DNA from 4 places in the Cupriavidus sp. C1SS-2L genome. Region 1 is predicted to be linked to each of the others. Evidence: predicted binding sites of a transcription regulator. Region 1 holds the regulator's gene; each other region holds the start of a gene.
What was found. Region 1 encodes FNR, which switches genes on or off when oxygen is low (the NO sensors DNR and NnrR bind a similar motif). Its sites were predicted from a motif close to TTGATNNNNATCAA; they were not measured.

Region 1 (4,908 bases):
AGGACCCGGATGGTATCCGCACCGACATCTTCGGCGAACAGCCGGCGCAGATCGCCTACGCGCAGGGGTTCCTGCGCACAGATCAGCGCGGTCTCGAGGACGATTTTCGCCTCTTGGGTATTCATGTGGGTGTGCAGCCTGTCTTTGCACCTGCTCCCGGACGAACCCGGAGCCCTGGACATTGTGGATTCAGCGGTGCGAATGCCACCACCATCTCGTCGCGCAGCAAACCTGGAAGCGCTTTCGCCTCAAGGTCGTGCACCTTCTTTTTGCATCGATTTGCCGGGTCGATCCGGCAGGAGATCATCCGGTCACCGGCAAGTACCAGTGCACGAACCTCTTGCACGCGCCCAAATGGACGGACATGGCTTCCGGCGAACGTCCGCCTAGGCCGCAAGAAAATAAACGGATATCGGGAGCAGGGCCAGCAATGACCGCACCACGGTCGCAGTGCCAGCCGGACTTTTGAAACCAGATCTTTTGAACCGGATGGACTGCGGAAGGGTTCGGCGCCGAAATGTCAGCTCATTGCCCGAAACCCTGGGCGCGCCCCTTTTTTTGGAAGGGCTGCCAGGCGCCGCTCGGAAAACACGCCGCGCGATACCGCAATGCAGAGGATTGTATGGCATTCCCGCCCACGCCTGCAACCACTACGCGGCGACAGCGCGTCGCCCCGGGCCTTAGAACACCAGGCAGAAGCCATGCTCGGCCAGCGAATGTGGCAATAACACCGCACGGGTGATACCCATCGCCCCAAACGCCATGACTGCTACCCCGGCTCCCATCCTGACCCGTCTCCGGCGCGACCAGGCCCGCAGGAGTCCCGAAAAACTGGACAGCGCCAGAAGATTCGGCAGCGTGCCAAGGCCAAATGCGCCCATCACCAGCGCCCCGGACGGCGCATTTCCGGCCAGCAGCGCGAGCGCCAGTGCACCATAGACCATGCCACAGGGAACCAGGCCCCACGCCAGACCTGTTCCATAGCGCCGGATCAGGCCACCGCGCCGCACTACGCCAACCGGCGGCTTCCGACCAGGACGCGCCATGCCCGCAGCAATGGCCCTGCTGGCCCGCGCCGCAAGCTGTTCCAGCCAGACGATGGAAAACGCCTCGCCACGCAGGAGCCTCCAACCGGACAAGAGCAGCATGGCGCTGCCCGCCCCGAACAGCCAGCGCTGCACCGGCAGATAGTCCTGCCGCCAGGCCGTCGCACCCACCCCGCCGAGCAACGCGCCAAGCACCATGTAGGTGGAAATCCGCCCGAGGTGCATGACGAGCAATTCCACGACCCAGTCCTGCCGCCGGCGCACCATGGCAACCGGTACGTCCCCGGCACGCTGCTCGACAGCCAGCGCAACGCCGCCGCACATGGCAGCGCAGTGAAAGCCACCCAGCAGGGCTAGCATGAAAACACTGAGAAGCACACCAAATGTCAACTGCAACTCCCTACCGCATCACATCGCGCGTTAAAATGCATACATTGCGCCCTCGCCGCTCATTACTCGCAGGTTCCAATTGCTAACATCCATTCCCGTCACCGAGATGTCGCCCCGTTGCTCCACTTGCGGCATGGGGCAACTGTGCCTGCCGGTGGGCATGAACCAGCAAGACCTGCAGAAGATGGACACTCTGGTGCAGGAACGCGTTCGCGTCCACAAGGGCGAGACCCTGTACCGCATGGGCGATCCGTTGACCGCGGTCTATGCGATCCGCTTCGGCACCTTGAAAACGCATGTGACCACGGAAGACGGCCGCTCGCAAATCACCGGATTCCATCTGCCCGGCGAGGTGGTCGGCCTCGACGGCCTCGGCGAAATGCAGCACGCGTCGGACGCAACCGCACTCGAAGATACCGAAGTCTGCGTTGTGCGCCTGTCCGACCTGCAGTCGCTTTCGATGGACCTGCCATCGCTGCAGCAGCAGTTCCTTCGCCTGATGGGCAAGGAAATCTCGAATGACCAACTCATGCTCGTCACGCTGGGCTCCATGCGCGCCGAAGAACGCCTTGCCGCGTTCCTGATCAACCTGTCCGAACGACTCTCCGCGCGTGGCTATTCTTCGACCGAGTTCGTCATGCGCATGAGCCGCGAAGAAATCGGCAGCTATCTCGGGCTTAAACTCGAAACCGTCAGCCGCCTTTTCTCGCGCTTTGCCGAAGCCGGCCTGATCCAGATTCGCCAGCGCCATGTGAAACTCGTCGACATGGCAGGCATCAAGCAGGTCTACAGCCGTTCCTGCTGAAGCAGACGGCCGCCTTGCGTGGCAAGGCGGCCGCCCTCCCTTTTACTCCAGTTCGTCCGTTTCGCTGAGCTTCGTCGGCATCGTGTACAGCGTCAAGCCGCTGGACAACGCGCAGAAGACCCACGCGAGCAGGAATCCGATCGTGTAGACGGCCTCGCGTGAAGCCTCGATGGGCTGGCCGAAGAAATTCAGGTCACCGGGATCGACCACGGAAAACACCGTCGCCGTCGCTACGCCGGCCATCAGGAACGCTGGCCACAGTACCCACATCAGCCAGCGCAGCCTCATGGCTGCCTCGCTTGGGGCGCCTTGGCACCACCCGAGGAAGCCCCTACCTTTTCGACCACCAGACCATGGCGTGCGACACCTTCGACCACAGGCCGGTCGGGATTCGCGGAAGCCAGCCAGATCGTTACGCCGCAAGCCACCATCGCCAGCAACGGGCCGCTCATCAGCAGCCACGGCCACGGCTCCTTCCACCACGGATTGCCCTCTTGCATCGTCTTGCCCCCTTCGTCTGCGCCTTGTCCGGGCGCTCGCGGTTGGTGCGGCACAGCGCCGATGCGCTGCAACCGCCTTTAGCTTTACAAATTGCGCGGCACGATGAAACTGGTAGATTGCCTGATTTGCGCACTACCCTGCCCCGTACCTTCGCTGGTCACTGTCACGCTGATCTTGTGCGTACCCTGCGCGGCATCATCGATCGGCACGCGGATCCGGATCGGCACCAGCTTGTTCGAGGTCGGCGCCAGGGCCTGCGCATCCGGATCGTATTCGACGGTCAGGTTCTTCAGGTCATCGCTTTCAGCACGCACGCTGATACGCATAGGCGCCTCAGTCGTGTTGATGAGCTGCAAGCGATAAACGTTCTCGATCCAGCGTCCATCCACTTCCCGGCCCAGCGCACCACGATCGCGAATGATGTCGACCTTCAACGGCGTGCGCAGCGCAAGCGAGGCTGCGAAGCCCGCCACCAGTACCAGCCAGATGACCGAGTAGATGATGACCCGCGGACGCACCAGACGCTTGCGCGCAACCGCTGCGGACAGCGCCTTGCGCATCGCGTTTTCGGACGTGTAGCGGATCAGCCCGCGCGGGTAATCCATCTTGTCCATGACCTGGTTGCACGCATCGATGCAGGCGCCGCAGCCGATGCACTCGTACTGCAGTCCGTCGCGGATATCGATGCCCGTCGGGCACACCTGCACGCAGATGCTGCAATTGACGCAGTCCCCGAGTCCCGCCTGATGGTGGTCCACCTTGCGCGACCGGCTGCCGCGCGGCTCGCCGCGACCGACGTCGTACGTCACCACATAGGTATCGCGATCGACCATCACGCTCTGGAACCGCGCATACGGGCACATGTACTTGCAGACCTGTTCGCGCATGAAGCCAGCGTTGCCCCACGTGGCGAACGCGTAAAAGAGCATCCAGAATGCCTGCCACGGCCCTAGCGAGAAGGCAAGCACCTGACTGCCAAGGTCGCGGATCGGCGCGAAGTAGCCGATGAACGTGAATCCTGTCCACAGCGCGACCACCACCCACAGGAAGTGCTTCGTGGCCTTGAGCCGGAACTTGCGCACGCTCCACGGATCGCCATCGAGCCGGATCCGAGCGAAGCGATCGCCTTCGACATGCCGCTCGATCCACATGAATATCTCGGTGTAGACCGTCTGCGGACATGCGTAGCCACAGAAGAGCCGCCCGGCAAGCGCAGTGAAGAGGAACAGCGATAGCGCGGAGATCACCAGCAGGACGGCCAGGTAGATGACGTCCTGCGGCCAGAGCACCAGTCCAAAGATGTAGAACTTGCGCGCGCCAAGGTCGAACAGCACGGCCTGTCTGCCATTCCATTGCAGCCAGGGCGTGCCGTAGTAGATGAGCTGGGTCAGGAGAACCATCCAGACCCGCCAGTTGGAGAACGCCCCCGTCACCGAGCGCGGATAGATCTTGCGGCGAACCTCGTAGAGCGTCTCGTCGGAGGTATCGACAGGCGCCGACGCCGGCCCTTGCGGGCCAGCCGTCCGGGCCAGCGATTCTGTCCCGGGTGCATTCATGGGCGCCCCCCCTTATGCAATACGGCGCGCCCCGGGCCTGAGTCTGTGATCATTGCCCTGCGCCTCCGGTATTCGAAAGGCCCCAGACGTAGGCCGTCAGCATGCGGATGCGCTCCGGAGTCAGGATTTCCTCGTGCGCCGGCATGTGGTTGTTGTGGCCCTTCAGGATCGCCTCGACGATGCTGCCTTCCGAGCTGCCGTACAGCCACACATTGTCGGAAAGGTTCGGTGCGCCGAGCGCCTGGTTGCCCTTGCCGGTCGCGCCATGGCATGCCGCACAGGTGGACTTGAAGGTGCTCTCGCCACGTGATGCACGGATCGGATCGGACGACAGGCCCGACAACGAACGCACGTACTGCGCAACGTCACCGGCCAGCTTGCCGTCGATGGTCGACGCAAACGGCGGCATCACACCATTGCGGCCCTTGGTGATGGTCTGCTGGATCGTTTCGGGTTCCCCACCATAGAGCCAGTCATGATCCGTCAGGTTCGGGAAACCGCGGCTGCCACGCGCGTCCGAGCCATGGCATTGCGCGCAGTAGTTCAGGAACAGACGCTGGCCGATCTCGCGTGCCTGCGGGTCCGCCGCCACTTTCTTGATATCCATGTT
Region 2 (4,908 bases), 1.0 Mb from region 1:
CGCCGACGCCAACGGGCATCTGCGCTTCACTCGCGACGCGGCCTGCTCGATCCATGCTGCCCTCATGCCCGATCCGTGCCACCTGTTGCGCATATCTTGCCGGCAATGGGATCGAGGCCGCCGAAGGTCCTGCACCGTTAGCCGCACGGCAAGTTGCCAGACACAGCAGAATCAGTGCCGACCGGCGGGCCAGCACAGTGAATGCCCGTTTCAAGGCGCCTCGCCCGGGCACGGCCGGGGCAGCGGCATGCGCGAGATCCTGTTCGGCAGGAGTGCCGGGGACCGCCCGCGAATTGTCGGAGCTTCCCGCGTGCGCACGTGGTGACCGTTGCAGTTCGATAGGCATGGCGATCGGCGAGCCAGCACTCGCACTAGGCGGAAAACCGGAAATGGCCACTATGCAGGACGATGCTATGTGCGCCCGTCATCTCGAACATGCTACGGGCGACGTTCTCGATGGCCTTGCGATGAGACGAAAAGGCGGAAGCCAGATCTTCATAGAGATACGACCGTGCCCCGAAATGGTCTTCCAGCGCCTCCGCCGTGATCTCGAAGGTGGCGGCGGCGCCGTCGATCTGTGCCGGGCACTGCAAGCTGGGACCTGCCGCGCAATAAGCCGGTACGGAATCGGGAAAGAGAATCTGGCTCATGGCGGCAACCTGCTCAACTGCGATGGATCCGGGCCGCTCCGCGTGCGGCGGAGTCCGATACCTGAAGGCTAGATGCCACGACACAGCAGGACTTGATGCTTATCAAGCCGGACGCGGGCTGGGCATCCTTGGCGGCCACCATCGCGAGCCTTGACGTGCGACAACTGCGCGGATGCGCTGCGACCTACATTGCAGATGCTGATGTATCACACCGTGCAACGGAGATTGCCATGGAATATGCCACCATCCTGGTTCACCTGGATGCCAGCCGCCGCACGCACCAGCGGCTGCACATCGCTGTCCGGCTGGCGCAGGACTTTCACGCAACGCTGATTGGACTGTTCGCGATGGGCCATGCGGATCCCAGTTCCATTCGCTATCTGGTCGATGGGGACCGCTACCTTGACTCCTATCGGGAATGGCATAAGCACATCGGCGAAGTGGCACGCCATGCATTCTTTGGCGCGACGGACGAACTGCTGATCCCGACAGAATGGCATGCGCCGGAGGGGGCTGCGGCCGACAGCGTGGTTGCGCAGGCCCACACGGCGGACCTGCTGGTACTGGGGCAGCACAATCCTGCCGACAAGGATGCCTTCGCTGGGCATCACTTCGTCGAGTCGGTGGTGCTGCAATGCGGTCGCCCGGTGCTGGTCGTGCCCTATGCGGGGGTGTTTCCGCATCCGGGGAAGAACATCCTCGTCGCATGGAACGGAAGCCGCGAGGCCGCGCGAGCCATTCATGATGCGCTGCCATTCCTGCGGCGTGCGCAGACCGTCGACGTTGTCGCCTGGAACCAGCTGGACCTGGCGCTCAATCCATGGCTCTCGCCGCCGCGCTATGCGATCGAATGGCTGGCCCGGCATCAGGTGCAGGCCACGCTCCACGACCTCACTGCGGCTGACGGTGACGATATAGGGCAAATGCTGCTGTCGTTTGCCGCGGATCAGGGCTCGGACCTGATCGTCACGGGTGCCTACGGGCACGGCCGGATGCGCGAGCTGGTGCTCGGCGGCGTAACACGTACGCTCCTCGAGTCGATGACCGTGCCGGTGCTGCTGTCGCATTGACGGATTAATGGGGATCAACATGGCCCTGAACGTTCATTCATTCGCGCGGTTACAGGTGACTGTCCGGCACTTGGTGATGTGGGGCGCCGTGATGTCCAGTTGTGCCTGCACGTCGGTACCCAATTTCTTGCGGCCGCCCACGCCGCGGGCGTCGGTTCCGATATCGGTGCAGGCCGTGTGCGCTTGCGGCGGCACCGGGCACTGGCGGTCCTGCGCGCTGTCCGCGAGATTCGCCGGATAGTTCGGGTGGTCGATTCCTGGGAGGGGGGCAGATGGACTACAGAACAGTACTGGTCGCGCTTGGCACAGATGACGGCTGCGAAGCGCGGGTGCGGATGGCAGCGGAGCTCGCCGCGCGGTTTGGCGGGCACGTGGTCGGGGTCAGTGCCACCGGCATACGAATGGATCCGCTTTTTCGCGCCGGAGAGGACGCAGCAACTTTCGCGGAACGCGCGCGCCGCAGGCGCCTGGCGCAAACGGCGGCGTCCGGCGAGCTGCTCGGTGAAACCGTCAGCCAGACGGCATACGGTACGCCATTTACGCACCATGTTGTCGAGGACGAGCTCGGTTGGGTGCTGGCGCAGGAAGGGCGCGTTGCCGACATCATCGTCATTGGCGGCTTGCTGCCTGCCGGAGACAGCACGATGCAGCGAACCGCGGAGTATGTGCTGCTGAATGCCGGCCGGCCGGTTCTGCTGGTGCCGCCTCGTCCCATGCCACTGCATGGCGTGCACATGGTCATCGCATGGGATGGCAGCCGTGAAGCGGCACGCGCCGTGGCCGACGCCATGCCGTTGCTGCTTTGTGCGGCCAGGGTAACGATTCTTGCCGTCTGGGACGAGAAGGGAAGCCCCGATGCCAACAGTGAACCGGTGGCGGGCTTGCGCCAGTACCTGAGGCGACATGGCGTCATTGCCGCCGTGCGTACGGAGCAGACTTCGGGAGATGTCGCCACCGTGGTGCTTGAAACCGTGTCCGTGCTCGGTGCCGGGATGCTCGTTGCCGGCGGCTATGGGCACTCGCGTGTGCGCGAACTGATACTTGGCGGCACGACCCGAACCCTGATGCACGCGTGCCCGGTCCCGCTGCTGCTGTCTCATTGATCAGGAGTCAAGCATGGAACTGCAATTCCTGGGGGCCACGGATTCCGTCACAGGCTCGAAATACATACTCGACACCGGCCACAGCCGCGTCATGGTTGACTGCGGTCTGTTCCAAGGCTTCAAGTCATTGCGATTGCGGAACTGGGATCCGTTGCCGGTTGACCCGGCCACCCTGGATGCCGTGATCCTGACCCATGCGCATATCGACCACAGCGGCTATCTGCCACTGCTGGTGCGCAACGGCTTCCGCGGGACCGTATTCTGCACCATGGGCACCGCGCAGCTTTGCGGCATCCTGTTGCCGGACAGCGCGGCACTGGCGGAGGAGGACGCCGAGTATGCGAATCGGAAAGGCTTCTCGCGCCACCGGCCCGCTTTGCCGCTCTATACCAGCGCAGACGCAGGGCGCGCGCTGCGCCGCCTGGAACCGAAGCCTTTCGGCACGCGATTCTCGCTGACGCCCGACATTGACGCCGAGTTTCACCATGCCGGGCACATCATCGGCGCCGCTGCGGTGACGCTGCATGCCGGAGGCCAGCGCATCGTGTTCTCGGGAGACCTCGGCCGGCAGAACGATATTGTCATGCGGCCGCCCGAGTTCATCCGCGAGGCCGATTGCCTGCTGGTCGAGTCCACCTATGGCAACCGCATTCACCCGGACGAAGATCCCCTCGATGCGATCGCCGGCGTTGTCGGCAACACGCTTGGCCGCGGTGGCACGCTGGTCATTCCGGCCTTTGCGGTCGGGCGCACACAGGCATTGCTGTATTGCCTGCATCGCTTGCTCGAAGAACGGCGCATGCCCGATATCCCGATCTACCTCAACAGTCCGATGGCCATCGACGCGACGCAGATCTTTGCCCTGCATCCCGATGAACTGCGCATCGACCGGGCCGCATGCGCGGCCGCGTGCGGACTGCCGATTCCGGTGCAGAGCATGGAGCAGTCGGTCTGGCTTAACCAGGATCGCGCGCCGAAAATCATCTTGGCGGGCAGTGGCATGGCGACGGGCGGACGTGTGGTGCACCACCTTGCCACCTTCGGCAGGGACCCGCGCTGCACCATTCTGCTATCCGGCTTCCAGGCACCGGGTACGCGGGGCGCGGCACTTGCGGGCGGGCAGCGCGAGTTGCGCATCCACGGGAAGGACGTCGCGATCCACGCGGCGGTCGAGCAGATCCATGGTATGTCGGCACATGCCGATGCCAACGAACTGATGACGTGGCTCAACGGGTTCCAGGCGCCGCCCCGGCGCGTATTCATCGTGCATGGGGAACCGGACGCCAGCGATGCCATGCGCCAGCGCGTGGAGCGCGGGCTGGGATGGCAGGTGACGATGCCGGAGTACAGAAAGACTTATCGTCTGGACTGAACCGAACGCTGCAGCCAGTTCAGCCGCTGGCACTGGCTGTCAGCGCTCGTGCACATACTCGCCCGGGGCATTGCACAGGGCATGCGGGGCCGGATCGCGGGCGCGGCACTGCTCGGACGACGCACGGGCAAGCCAGTTGCTCCATGCGGGCCACCACGAGCCAGCGTGGCGCTCTGCCTCGGCAAGGAACCGTTCCGGACTGCGGTACGGCTCGCCGGGCGCGCGCGTCGTGATCCGGAACCGCCGCCGCGGATGGTCGGGTTCGGAAACGATGCCCGCGTTGTGGCCCCCCGACGTGAGCACGAACGTCAGGTCCGTCCGTGCGAGCAGATGAAGCTTGTAGACCGAGCGCCACGGCGATACGTGGTCGTGCTCCGTGCCGACCATGAAGATCGGCCGGTTCAGGTCCGACAGCGCAACAGGGCCACCCCCGACACAGAGCTTTCCTTCGGCGAGTTCATTCGACAGGAACAGCTTGTGCAGGCATTCCGAATGCAGGCGGTAGGGCAGGCGGGTGGAATCCCGGTTCCACGAGATGAGGTCGTTGGCGCGCAGCCGCTGTCCCAGCAGGTACTCGCTCATCATGCGCGACCAGACCAGGTCGCGGGCGTTGAGCACCTGGAACGCCGAGGTCATCTGGGGCCCATCCAGATAGCCCTGGCTCCACATCAGGGCATCCAGCGTGTCTACGGCGCTCTTGTCGATGAACAGGC
Region 3 (4,908 bases), on a different replicon from region 1:
CGGGCGACGGCGACCAGCAAGCGATCGAGGCTTTCGTGCGCGAGCGGACCGACAGCGTCTACCACCCGGTCGGCACCTGCAAGATGGGTGTGGATGACATGGCCGTGGTCGATCCCGCCTTGCGTGTGCGTGGTGTGCAGGGCTTGCGCGTGGTCGATGCATCGATCATGCCGACGCTGGTGGCAGGCAACACCAATGCGCCGGCGATCATGATCGCCGAGAAGGCGGCAGACCTGATCCGGGCCGGCGACTAACGGGACGGCACTGCAATCGTCTTGCCGGCCCGCAGTGCCGTGAGGTGCTGCGGGCCGGGGCGTCGGGCCGGCTTCAGAGATAGGTAGCCACAACCACGTACGTGTTCGTGGCGCCACGGCGGCCAATCGGCTCCAGCCGCAACTGGGCCGCGCCCACTCGGGCGCTTGCGGCCTTGCCAAGGGCCGCCGCGCGCAACGCCTTGCTGACCGGGCGCCCCGCCGGCGTCAGGCAAGTGGCGTTGACCCCTTGCGCGTCCGCCTCGAACCCGCACGAGGGCTCGGTGATCGCACCCTGGAACGTGATGGTGCCGGACTGCGCGGCCGCACCGCCCGCGATACCTGCCGCAACACACAACGACAATCCGACCCGTCGCGCCCATGCCGGCACGCGCCTTTCCTTTGCGTCCATATCGATTCCCTCCATGGTGGATGCCACCTGACTGTTGCCGTGTGGCGCGGAGCGCGACCGCTGTCAGTGCTCCTGTCGCCAATAGCGGCGTGCCAGGACTGGGCTTTAGTAATTCCCTTAAAAATATTGCAGCCTGTTGACTTCTGATGCGGTCCGGCGGTGTCAGTTGCCGGCGACGGCCTGAAGAGTAGCGTTGCCGCTGAAGCCATTTGGCGCCACCGGGATATCGCCGGGCAAGGCGGGCGGCTACGCCTCAGCCCATTCTTATCGGCCCCGGTTGATTTTCGTGCGCAGCGGAGGACGATGCGGGCAGGCTCTCGGAAAAGAGGCGTCATCCGCCGTCTGGCCTCATGCGTTGCATGCGGCCCGACGGCGGATGTGGTGCGACAGGAAAAATCGGTGCGAAGGGGTGGGGTTAGCGCACCAGCAGCCGCGAACGTACGAAGCCGGCATGCGTGCGCAGCGATTCCATCAGCACGTCGGACGGCACGCGGTCGAGATCCGTGACGACGTAGCCGGTATGGCCGCGCGTCTGCAGGTGCTGGCCGTTGATGTTGACGCCATCCTGGGCCAGCAGCGTGTTCAGTGCGGCTAGCGCGCCCGGAGCATTGCTGTGGATGTTGAGCAGGCGTGCCGGCGCGTGCAGCGGACCGGGATCGACTTCGGGAAAGTTGACGGCGCCAATGGTGCCGCCGGTGTTCAGGTAGTTCAGCAGCTTGGCGGCTACCTCTGTGCCGATGTTCTCCTGCGCCTCTTCAGTGCTGCCGCCGATGTGGGGCGTCAGCAGGACATTCGGAAGCTGCTGCAGCGGACTGACGAATGGATCGTTGTTCGTCTTCGGCTCTTCCGGGAACACGTCGATTGCCGCGCCGCCCAGGCGCTTGTCGCGCAGTGCCGCCGCAAGCGCATCGATATCCACCACGGTGCCGCGCGATGCGTTGATCAGGATCGCGCCCGGCTTGAAGCAGGCGAGCACGTGGGCATCGATCATGTTGCGCGTGCGGGCCGTAGCGGGCACGTGCAGAGTGACCACGTCCGCCTGCGACACGGCTTCTTCGAGCGTACCGGCGGCACGCGCCGAGCCGAGCGACAGCCGGGCCAGCACGTCGTAGTACACCACCCGCATACCCATCGACTCCGCCAATACGCCGACCTGAGAGCCGATATTGCCGTAGCCGACGATGGCGATGGTCTTGCCGCGCGCCTCGAACGCGCCGCTGGCGCCCTTGGCCCACTTGCCGGCATGAGCTAGCGCATTCTTCTCCGGGATCTTGCGCAGCAGCATCACGGCCTCGGACACGACCAGCTCGGCCACCGACCGCGTGTTCGAAAACGGCGCATTGAAGACCGGGATGCCAGCCGCGGTCGCGGCGTCCAGATCGACCTGCGAGGTGCCGATGCAGAAGCAGCCGATGCTGAGCAGGGCGGGCGCGCTGCGGATATCGTCGCCGCGCAGGTGCGTGGCAGAGCGGATGCCGACGAGGTCATGGCTTGCCAGCACCTGGCGCAGTTCGTCGCCGGCCAGCGCGTCGGTGCGGCGCTCGACCGTCAGGCCGGCCTCGCCAAGGCGCGCCGTGGCGCTTGCATGGATGTTTTCGAGCAGGATCGCAGTCGTCACGTTCAGTTTTCCGCGCAAGAATAGGACTCGGAGAGAACAAGGTGCGCGCCGGCAGCCTCTGCTGCGGCGCGGCAATGTCTATTCTGCGCGAAAAAGCTGCCGCGGTCCCGGTGCCCCTTCCGCCAACGTTGGCACCATCGGGAGCCGCTCAGCCTACCGGGAGCGTCCGCGTCGGTCGCCGCCGAGCGGGTCGACGATGATCATGCTTTGCTGCAGCACGCCGTTGTCGTCGAAGTAGCAGCTGAAATGGGCGGTCTGGTAGCCGTCCTTGTACATCCGGTAGGTCCAGGCCTCGCGCTTCATCAGCGGGTAGTACTGCGTGGGCTCGCGTGGCTTGCCGAAGCGCTCGAGCACTTCCTGCTTGGTCCAGACTCCGACCTGCGCCTGATAGATTTCGGCTTCCGTCAGCATTTGCCGATAGCTGACGAGCTTGCCGGTCGCGTCAAAGTCCGCGGCATAGACCGTGTGGCCGAGCGGCTGCCCCGAGTAGAGCCAGCGGGACGTGCCGTTCGGAAACCTGAAGGTATCGGTGGGCTCCCCCAATGTACCGCGAACGGCACCTTGGTCGCTGCCGATCAGTCGCTGGCCGGTCTGTTCCGGTTGCAGCGACGCGCAGGCGCTCAAGGCAAGGGCTGCCATGCAAGCCAGTGTGGCCAGGCGGATTCGCATCGTGCGCTCCCGCGGGGAAATCCCGCATGCCCGGATTGTCCGGCCTGTGGCACGGCGTGCGCAATAGCGCCGGCTGCAGTCGGCGGCGCGGGACTAGCCCTCGACCTCGCTGCGGATCAGCAGCACCGGGCGGTTGGATTTGCTCACCACGCCCTCGGAGACGCTGCCCATCAACAGACGCCGTACGCCGCGCCGGCCGTGGGTGCCCAAGACGATCAGGTCTGCGTTCCAGGTATCGGCCTGCGCGACGATGGTTGACGAAATCTGCCCGGGTGCCACCGGCTTTTCGATCAGTTGGGTCACATGCCTGACGCCGGCTGCATCGAGCCTGCTCGCGGCCTCGGCAAGGACTTTGTTGCCGAATGTCAGGATACCTTGCATCAGGGCCTTGGCGTCGAAGTAGGCGACGTCGAAAAACGCGTCGCTGTCGTCGGCGACGAACAGGGCCTTGACCTCCGCCCCCGTGGCCTTGGCGATTGTGATGGCCTGGCTCAACGCCAGGTCGGAAGACTGGCTGCCATCTACGGCGAGCAGGATGCGTTGATACATGGCGGATCTCCGGAGTGTGACGGCGGATGGTCAGGAGTGGCAAATGGTTGCCGGTACGCGTGAACGCGTTGGATTCAGCGTAGGTGCATCTGAAGGTGTCGGCTTGATGTGCATCAAGGCTTGCTGCGGCAGACGCGGCATCACGGTTCGGTCGTGCCGCATTGATGCCCGTCAAGCACCTTGGCCGGCAAATGCTTACACTGGTTCACGTCCCAGGCGGTCCGCAGCGTCGCACTCACGCCTTTGCAAGGAGCAATGAACCGATGGACTACAAGACAATCCTTGTCGCGCTGGGCGACGATCCCGCGCGCGCGGCGCGCTTGCACGCCGCGCTGGTCCTGTGCCGGCACTTCGGGGCGGGGCTGGTCGGGCTGACCGCAACGGGCACGCAGCTCGAGCCGTTCCGCGGCGCCGGCGACGAGGCCGGCAAGTACGCCGAGCAGGCGGCGGCAAGCTTGCAGCGCATCGTGGATGAGAACCTGGCGGCGCTGCAGGCTGCGGTCACGTCATCGGGCAGCGGCATGAGGTGCCGGCACGCGGTGGTCGAGGCGGAGACGGGCTGGGCGCTCGCGATGGAAGGCCGATTTGCGGACCTGGTTCTGCCGCCGGCTTTGCAGGCTGGCGACAACGCCCCCGCACTGATGGCCGAGGAAGCCGAGTACGCGCTGCTCAATGCGGGGCGTCCGATGCTGCTGGTACCGGCCGGTGCCACGCTGGCACCGCAGGGGCATGCATTGGTGGGCTGGGATGGCAGCCAGCCAGCCGCGCGCGCGGTGAGCGATGCGCTGCCGCTGCTGGCGCAGGCGTCCTATGTAACCGTGGTGGTGGTGGCCGGCGCCAGTGGCGAAGACGAGAAGGAAGCAGGCGGGGAACGGCTGCTGCAGTGGCTGGCCGCGCACGGGATCGAGGCCTGGCTGCGTGTCGAACGTGGCGGACAGCCCGGCGATGAACTGCTGCGGCTAACCTATGAACTCGGTGCCGGCCTGTTGGTGGCAGGCGGCTACGGCCGCAGCCGCCTGCGCCAACGCGTGCTGGGCGGCACCACGCGCACGCTGGTGCGGCGCGCCGGCGTGCCGCTGTTCATGTCGCACTGACGATTGCCAGCGCGTTGGCGCGCGGTAAAGCCTCAGGCCGGCAGGAAGCCCTCGACCGTCAGGTAACGCTCGCCGGTGTCATAGTTGAACCCGAGCACGCGGGCGCCGGCCGGAAGTTCAGGCAGCTTGCTCGCGATCGCGGCCAGCGTCGCGCCCGACGAAATGCCAACCAGGATGCCTTCTTCGCGCGCGCAGCGGCGCGCCATCTCGCGCGCTGGTTCGGCATCGACCTGGATCACGCCATCGAGCAGGTCGGTTTTCAGGTTCTCCGGGATAAAACCGGCGCCGATGCCCTGGATCGGATGCGGCGCGGGC
Region 4 (4,908 bases), 1.0 Mb from region 1:
CACGCGCCCCCATGCCGACGGCCATCTGGATCGCGTTGGCGCCCACCACGCCGGCCCCGATCACCACCACATGGCCCGGGGCAACCCCTGGCACGCCGCCCAGCAGCACGCCCATGCCACCTCGCGGCTTCTCCAGGTAGGCGGCGGCCACCTGCACGGACATGCGGCCGGCCACTTCGCTCATGGGCGCCAGCAACGGAAGGCTGCCGTCCGGGGCTGTCACGGTCTCGTAGGCAATGCAGACCGCGCCGGATTTCACCAGCTCCGAGGTCTGCTCGCGGTCCGCCGCCAGGTGCAGATATGCATACAGAATCTGTCCGGGCTTGAGCAGTGCCCGCTCCGACGGTTGCGGTTCCTTGACTTTCACAATCATCTCGGCCGAGGCGAATACCTCCTCGGCATCCCCGGCCAGTTGGGCACCGGCCAGCTTGTAGGAATGGTCGGTGAGGCCAATTGCGGCGCCGGCACCGGCCTGCACCACCACTTGGTGACCGCGGCTGACCAGTTCGCGTACGCTGGCCGGGGTGAGTCCGACGCGGTACTCCTGGTCCTTGATTTCCCTGGGGACGCCGATTCGCATAAGGGTGGCTCACACGGGTGGCAATTCCGGGAGATTCCGGACCAGATGCTTAAATCGCCCCCAGTCGACGGCAGGATGGATCGTGGCCTCGCCGTGTCCATACGCACGCACCAGGACCGACACACGCATGGCCGCTTCGATATCGTTGGCCTCGAAGATATCGAGATAGTCATAGGGCCCGATGGTGGCGTAGCTGCCCAGCCATTTAACGTCAGGACAAGCCTTCTCTAGATAACCTGCGACACCGCGCTCGAGCGCCTCGAACGACCGGGGCTGCCGCAACGATTCCACCGATACACGAGTTTCCATGATGAAGATCGGCATCTGCCACTCCTTTTGACTGGCGGCCCCGGATAGCTGCCGCATAGCTACAGCCTAGCCCCCACTGGGGGCCGGGCTTTGTCTCAGCGCAACTTCTCCAGCAAGCGAACCACCGCACGTTCAGGTGTGCGCCGCCAAGCTTCGGATTCCCGCGTTTCCGATACGATAATTCACGGTTGCGTGTGCCATGGACGCCGGACTTTCCCTAGAGAGCACGCGAAGGAGGCCGTACTCGTACTCGTTGATCTTCAGGCCTTGCGATTGCGCAAGCTGTCAGCACAGCTCGCCAGCGTACCCGCCGCCGACAAGACCTGCTGCACCAGCGGATAAGCGAAAAAGGCCCGAATGATGTGCCGTCACGACTTCCTCCCGCGCGGGCTCGAGTTTGTTGGCGGCACAGTGTTTCGCAGAACAGCAACTTGGCAACGCGCGCGCCGCTACCTGATCCTTCAAGACCGACCCGCCCCACAGCATGGGGTGGTGCCACGGCACCCAGCGCGCCCGTCGGGCCCGGGTGTCGCCAGCTGCGCGTCCCCTGCGAGAGCACGTGTCGGCAGGCGCAGCACAAGGTCGGTCGCATGCCCGCGCGCAGCTACGTGGAAGTGATGGCACGCAATCGCCTTGCCGTAGCGGACGAGCACGCGATATGGACCTGGAGGTGGATTCAGGTAGAGGTATGGCCCTTCACTGACCACCTGCAGAACGATGTCCCGTTGAGCGTTGAACAGCGTGACGGATACATCTGACAATGCGCTGCCGTCGGCGCTGTCGAGGAAGCGCAACCGTACCTTGAACTGTGGGGCAAGGCCGCGCATGACGCTGGCCTCGTCGCTTCCAATGCCGCCCGAGAGATATTCGATCCCGTCCGCTTGCCTCAGCGGGGGAGCGTTAGTGGGCAGCGTCATGGCAACGGCCGCCTGAAGCAGCATCATGCCGGCCACGGCAGCTGAACACAAAGGCACAGCCAGACCGCGCACGATACGCTGCGAGGACTGCTCTCTTCTCAACGAAATAGTGGTCTCAACCATGGCTACTCCTGCCTACGCAGAGCCCTGACGAGGACCACGGGGCATGCCGCATGTGCTATCACGCGGCTTGCTACCGACCCCACGATGGCGTCGAGGAATGCACCGCGTCCGTGCGTACCCATGACGATCGCCTCGGCCTTGACCGCGGTGGCGTATGCGACGATGCGCTCGGGCGCGAAGCCGACAAGGGCGTGCCAGAGTGTTTGCACGTTTGCCCCCTGCAGGATGTCGATGGCGGACTTCATGACCTTGCTGCTTTCGTCGGTATGCCAGGCTTCGATGTCCTGCCTGTTGATATAGGCCTTCACCTCGCCTGACACGTCGGGCAGGCAATGCACCACATGCACGCATATGTCGTCACGGAACAACTTCCGTTCCGCAATGCATCGAGCAGCAGCATCGCTGTAGGCCGACCCATCAGTTGCCAGGACAATATTTTGCATCGCATCCTCCATTCGAAAGCAGCCAAACCTGATGCACCGCATTGAATCGACCGGCGCGAAGTCGCAGGACACATCCGCCTGTCCACTCTGTTTCAAGCTATATCCACTGAGCCGACAGTCCTTGATGCATATCAGCTTACTGGCTTGGCCCTGGCCACAACGGTCCACGCCGGGAGATTTGCGGTGGGTCAACCCGGTCGACCACGCGCCATCTAGCCTTCATAGCATGTGCGGCGCCACCCCATCGATGCTGATGAACCTGGAGGAAGTGGTATGTACAAAAAGATTCTCGTTGCGGTCGACGGCAGTCATGCGTCTCGCCTGGCGCTCTTGGCCGTCATCGATCTTGCAAAGGGCAGCAACGCCGAAGTGAAGGTAATCTACGTCGTCGACGACAGTGAAGCGTTGCTAGAGGTTGCCTTCATCAACCGCGAGGACCTGCTCCGGAACATGAAGGCTTATGGACAAGACATCCTTAGCGGATGCGGAGTTCTCCTGAAAGCTGCTGGCGTGCGCCATTCGGTGGAGCTGATTGAAAAACCTGTGGCAAAAGGGCGCATTGCCCAGACGATACTGTCGCGTGCGGCCACCTGCAACGCGGACCTAATCGCCCTTGGTACACACGGGCGCCGCGGGGTGGCACGCGTTGTCATGGGTAGCGTTGCACAGGGGGTCGTAAGCCAGAGCATCAAGCCCGTGCTTCTTGTCCGCAGCGAACCGGAAGACGAAACATGACCGGCGATTCTGGTGGCTCTATTCGGCAGATTGGTTGGCGCAATGGAGGCGAGAGGAAATCGCCAGATATGTCCCGCTCTCAACGCTTAGCTGTGGCGGCCTGTTGTTCGAACCAGCCCACTATCAGGCGCTGCAGGTCTACCAAGGCCATGGATCCATACTGCAACGTCAGCTCGTGAGACAGGACTTCATTTCCGATCCCCTCGCCCAGGTTGGTAATGCAAGCAATGGCAAGCACGCGCAGGCCACAATGCCGTGCGCTGATCACCTCCGGAACTGTCGACATGCCCACGACGTCGCCACCGATGACTTGCATCATTTGGATCTCGGCAGCGGTCTCGAATGTCGGGCCGCTGAACGCAACGTAGACGCCTTCGGCCCAAGGCAGTCCCAGCGCCTGCGCGACATCTTGCAACCCTTGCCGTAAGACCGTGTCGTACGCGTTCGCCATAGAGCAGAAACGGGGCCCGATTTGGTCATCGTTGGGGCCGATCAATGGATTGCCGGGGAGCAGATTAATATGGTCCTTGATCGCTACCAACCGGCCAGGTTCCAATTCGGGGTGGAGCGAGCCAGCTGCACAGGTCACGAATAACCGGTCGCATCCCATCCGTTTCATTGTACGGACCGCCTGCGTCATACCCGTCGTGCCATGCCCTTCATAGAAATGCTGCCGCCCTCGCATGCACATCAATTCCACCCCACCCAACCGACCCAGAACGACTTCACCGGCGTGGCCTTCAACCAGGGATTGCGGGAATCCCGGCAGCGCCGCATAGGGAATGGCAATGGCATTTTCGATCGCTCGCGCCAAACCACCGAGCCCGGAACCAAGAATCAGGCCAATCTGGGGACGGAATTCGCCGACGTGTTGACGAATTCGTTGAACTGCCTGTTCGGTCTGATCAGGCGCGTCCGCCGACGATGGCAGCGTGAGAGTCATGGCACCTGCTCCCGTATGTCGAGGTTGGTATCATCAAATGGCATCGCTCGCTTTTCGGTGGAAGCAAGAGCGGCCGAGGCAGCAATGCTTGGCACAGGCGGTGATCGACAAGGAAAACCCACCGCCGGATCGCTCGCACAGGTACTGCTGCCCAGGTCCAAAGATCATCTCCCTACCCGCCTCTCACCGGCTGCGTGTTGGCAGCCTGTTTCGTGTCCGCGCCGGGAGGCCTCAAGCTGGGGATGAGGCGAAGACCTCCCAACTGCCGGGCAGCAAGCCCATGCAGGCGCTGCTCAAAATTGCTGAGCGGCGCATGTAGAACCAATAGGCGTTGGCTGTTGTTGCCGAATATCAAAGCAGCGATGCGACACGCACTCGGTCCAACGCTGCTCAGCGTACTGACGCGATAGCTGCTTCAGCCGCAGCAACGGCGCGCTTAACTGCCAGGAAGCTGTCGGGGGTCACGGAGATCGAGTCGATTCCGCATTGGACAAGGAATCCGGCGAAATCAGGGTGATCACTCGGCGCTTGGCCGCACAAGCCCACGTGGGCGTTGGCCTCATGCGCCTGTGTAATAACGTTCCGGATCATCCATTTGACCGCGTCGTCTTCCTCGTCGAACAAGCCAGCAAGATTGGCCGAGTCGCGATCCACGCCGAGCACCAACTGTGTCAGGTCATTGCTGCCAATCGAGAAGCCGTCGAAGCGTTGGGCGAAAGCCTTTGCCAGGATGACATTGGACGGAATTTCGCACATCACGTAGACCTCAAGTCCATCCTTGTGGCGCACGATGCCATTCTCCGCCATTACCTCGAGCACCAGATCCGCTTCTTTGGTGGACCGGCAGAAGGGAATCAT

Region 2: ACIGJG_RS05730 (universal stress protein) is a predicted target of FNR. The motif match lies at 743-756, and genes of this name have one in related genera.
Region 3: ACIGJG_RS25190 (universal stress protein) is a predicted target of FNR. The motif match lies at 3,603-3,616, and genes of this name have one in related genera.
Region 4: ACIGJG_RS05880 (universal stress protein) is a predicted target of FNR. The motif match lies at 2,494-2,507, and genes of this name have one in related genera.

Annotation. Positions count from the first base shown of each region.
Region 1 covers NZ_CP172708.1:2,267,791-2,272,698, forward strand. Annotated here, with positions in the region: gene scpB (SMC-Scp complex subunit ScpB) at 1-125, opposite strand, end outside; gene ACIGJG_RS10500 (sulfite exporter TauE/SafE family protein) at 681-1,436, opposite strand; gene fnr (fumarate/nitrate reduction transcriptional regulator Fnr) at 1,516-2,241, shown strand; gene ACIGJG_RS10510 (hypothetical protein) at 2,284-2,529, opposite strand; gene ACIGJG_RS10515 (FixH family protein) at 2,526-2,741, opposite strand; gene ccoG (cytochrome c oxidase accessory protein CcoG) at 2,826-4,298, opposite strand; gene ccoP (cytochrome-c oxidase, cbb3-type subunit III) at 4,348-4,908, opposite strand, start outside.
Region 2 covers NZ_CP172708.1:1,221,809-1,226,716, forward strand. Annotated here, with positions in the region: gene ACIGJG_RS05720 (hypothetical protein) at 1-346, opposite strand, end outside; gene ACIGJG_RS05725 (DUF1488 family protein) at 372-650, opposite strand; gene ACIGJG_RS05730 (universal stress protein) at 881-1,720, shown strand; gene ACIGJG_RS05735 (universal stress protein) at 1,993-2,823, shown strand; gene ACIGJG_RS05740 (MBL fold metallo-hydrolase RNA specificity domain-containing protein) at 2,837-4,195, shown strand; gene ACIGJG_RS05745 (PHA/PHB synthase family protein) at 4,235-4,908, opposite strand, start outside.
Region 3 covers NZ_CP172709.1:1,629,327-1,634,234, forward strand. Annotated here, with positions in the region: gene ACIGJG_RS25170 (GMC family oxidoreductase) at 1-254, shown strand, start outside; gene ACIGJG_RS25175 (hypothetical protein) at 328-663, opposite strand; gene serA (phosphoglycerate dehydrogenase) at 1,079-2,299, opposite strand; gene ACIGJG_RS25185 (hypothetical protein) at 2,435-2,950, opposite strand; gene ACIGJG_RS25190 (universal stress protein) at 3,044-3,499, opposite strand; gene ACIGJG_RS25195 (universal stress protein) at 3,763-4,593, shown strand; gene cysK (cysteine synthase A) at 4,626-4,908, opposite strand, start outside.
Region 4 covers NZ_CP172708.1:1,246,171-1,251,078, reverse strand. Annotated here, with positions in the region: gene ald (alanine dehydrogenase) at 1-580, opposite strand, end outside; gene ACIGJG_RS05890 (GYD domain-containing protein) at 590-904, opposite strand; gene ACIGJG_RS05885 (carboxypeptidase-like regulatory domain-containing protein) at 1,351-1,929, opposite strand; gene ACIGJG_RS05880 (universal stress protein) at 1,932-2,372, opposite strand; gene ACIGJG_RS05875 (universal stress protein) at 2,646-3,107, shown strand; gene ACIGJG_RS05870 (purine-nucleoside phosphorylase) at 3,187-4,050, opposite strand; gene ppsA (phosphoenolpyruvate synthase) at 4,441-4,908, opposite strand, start outside.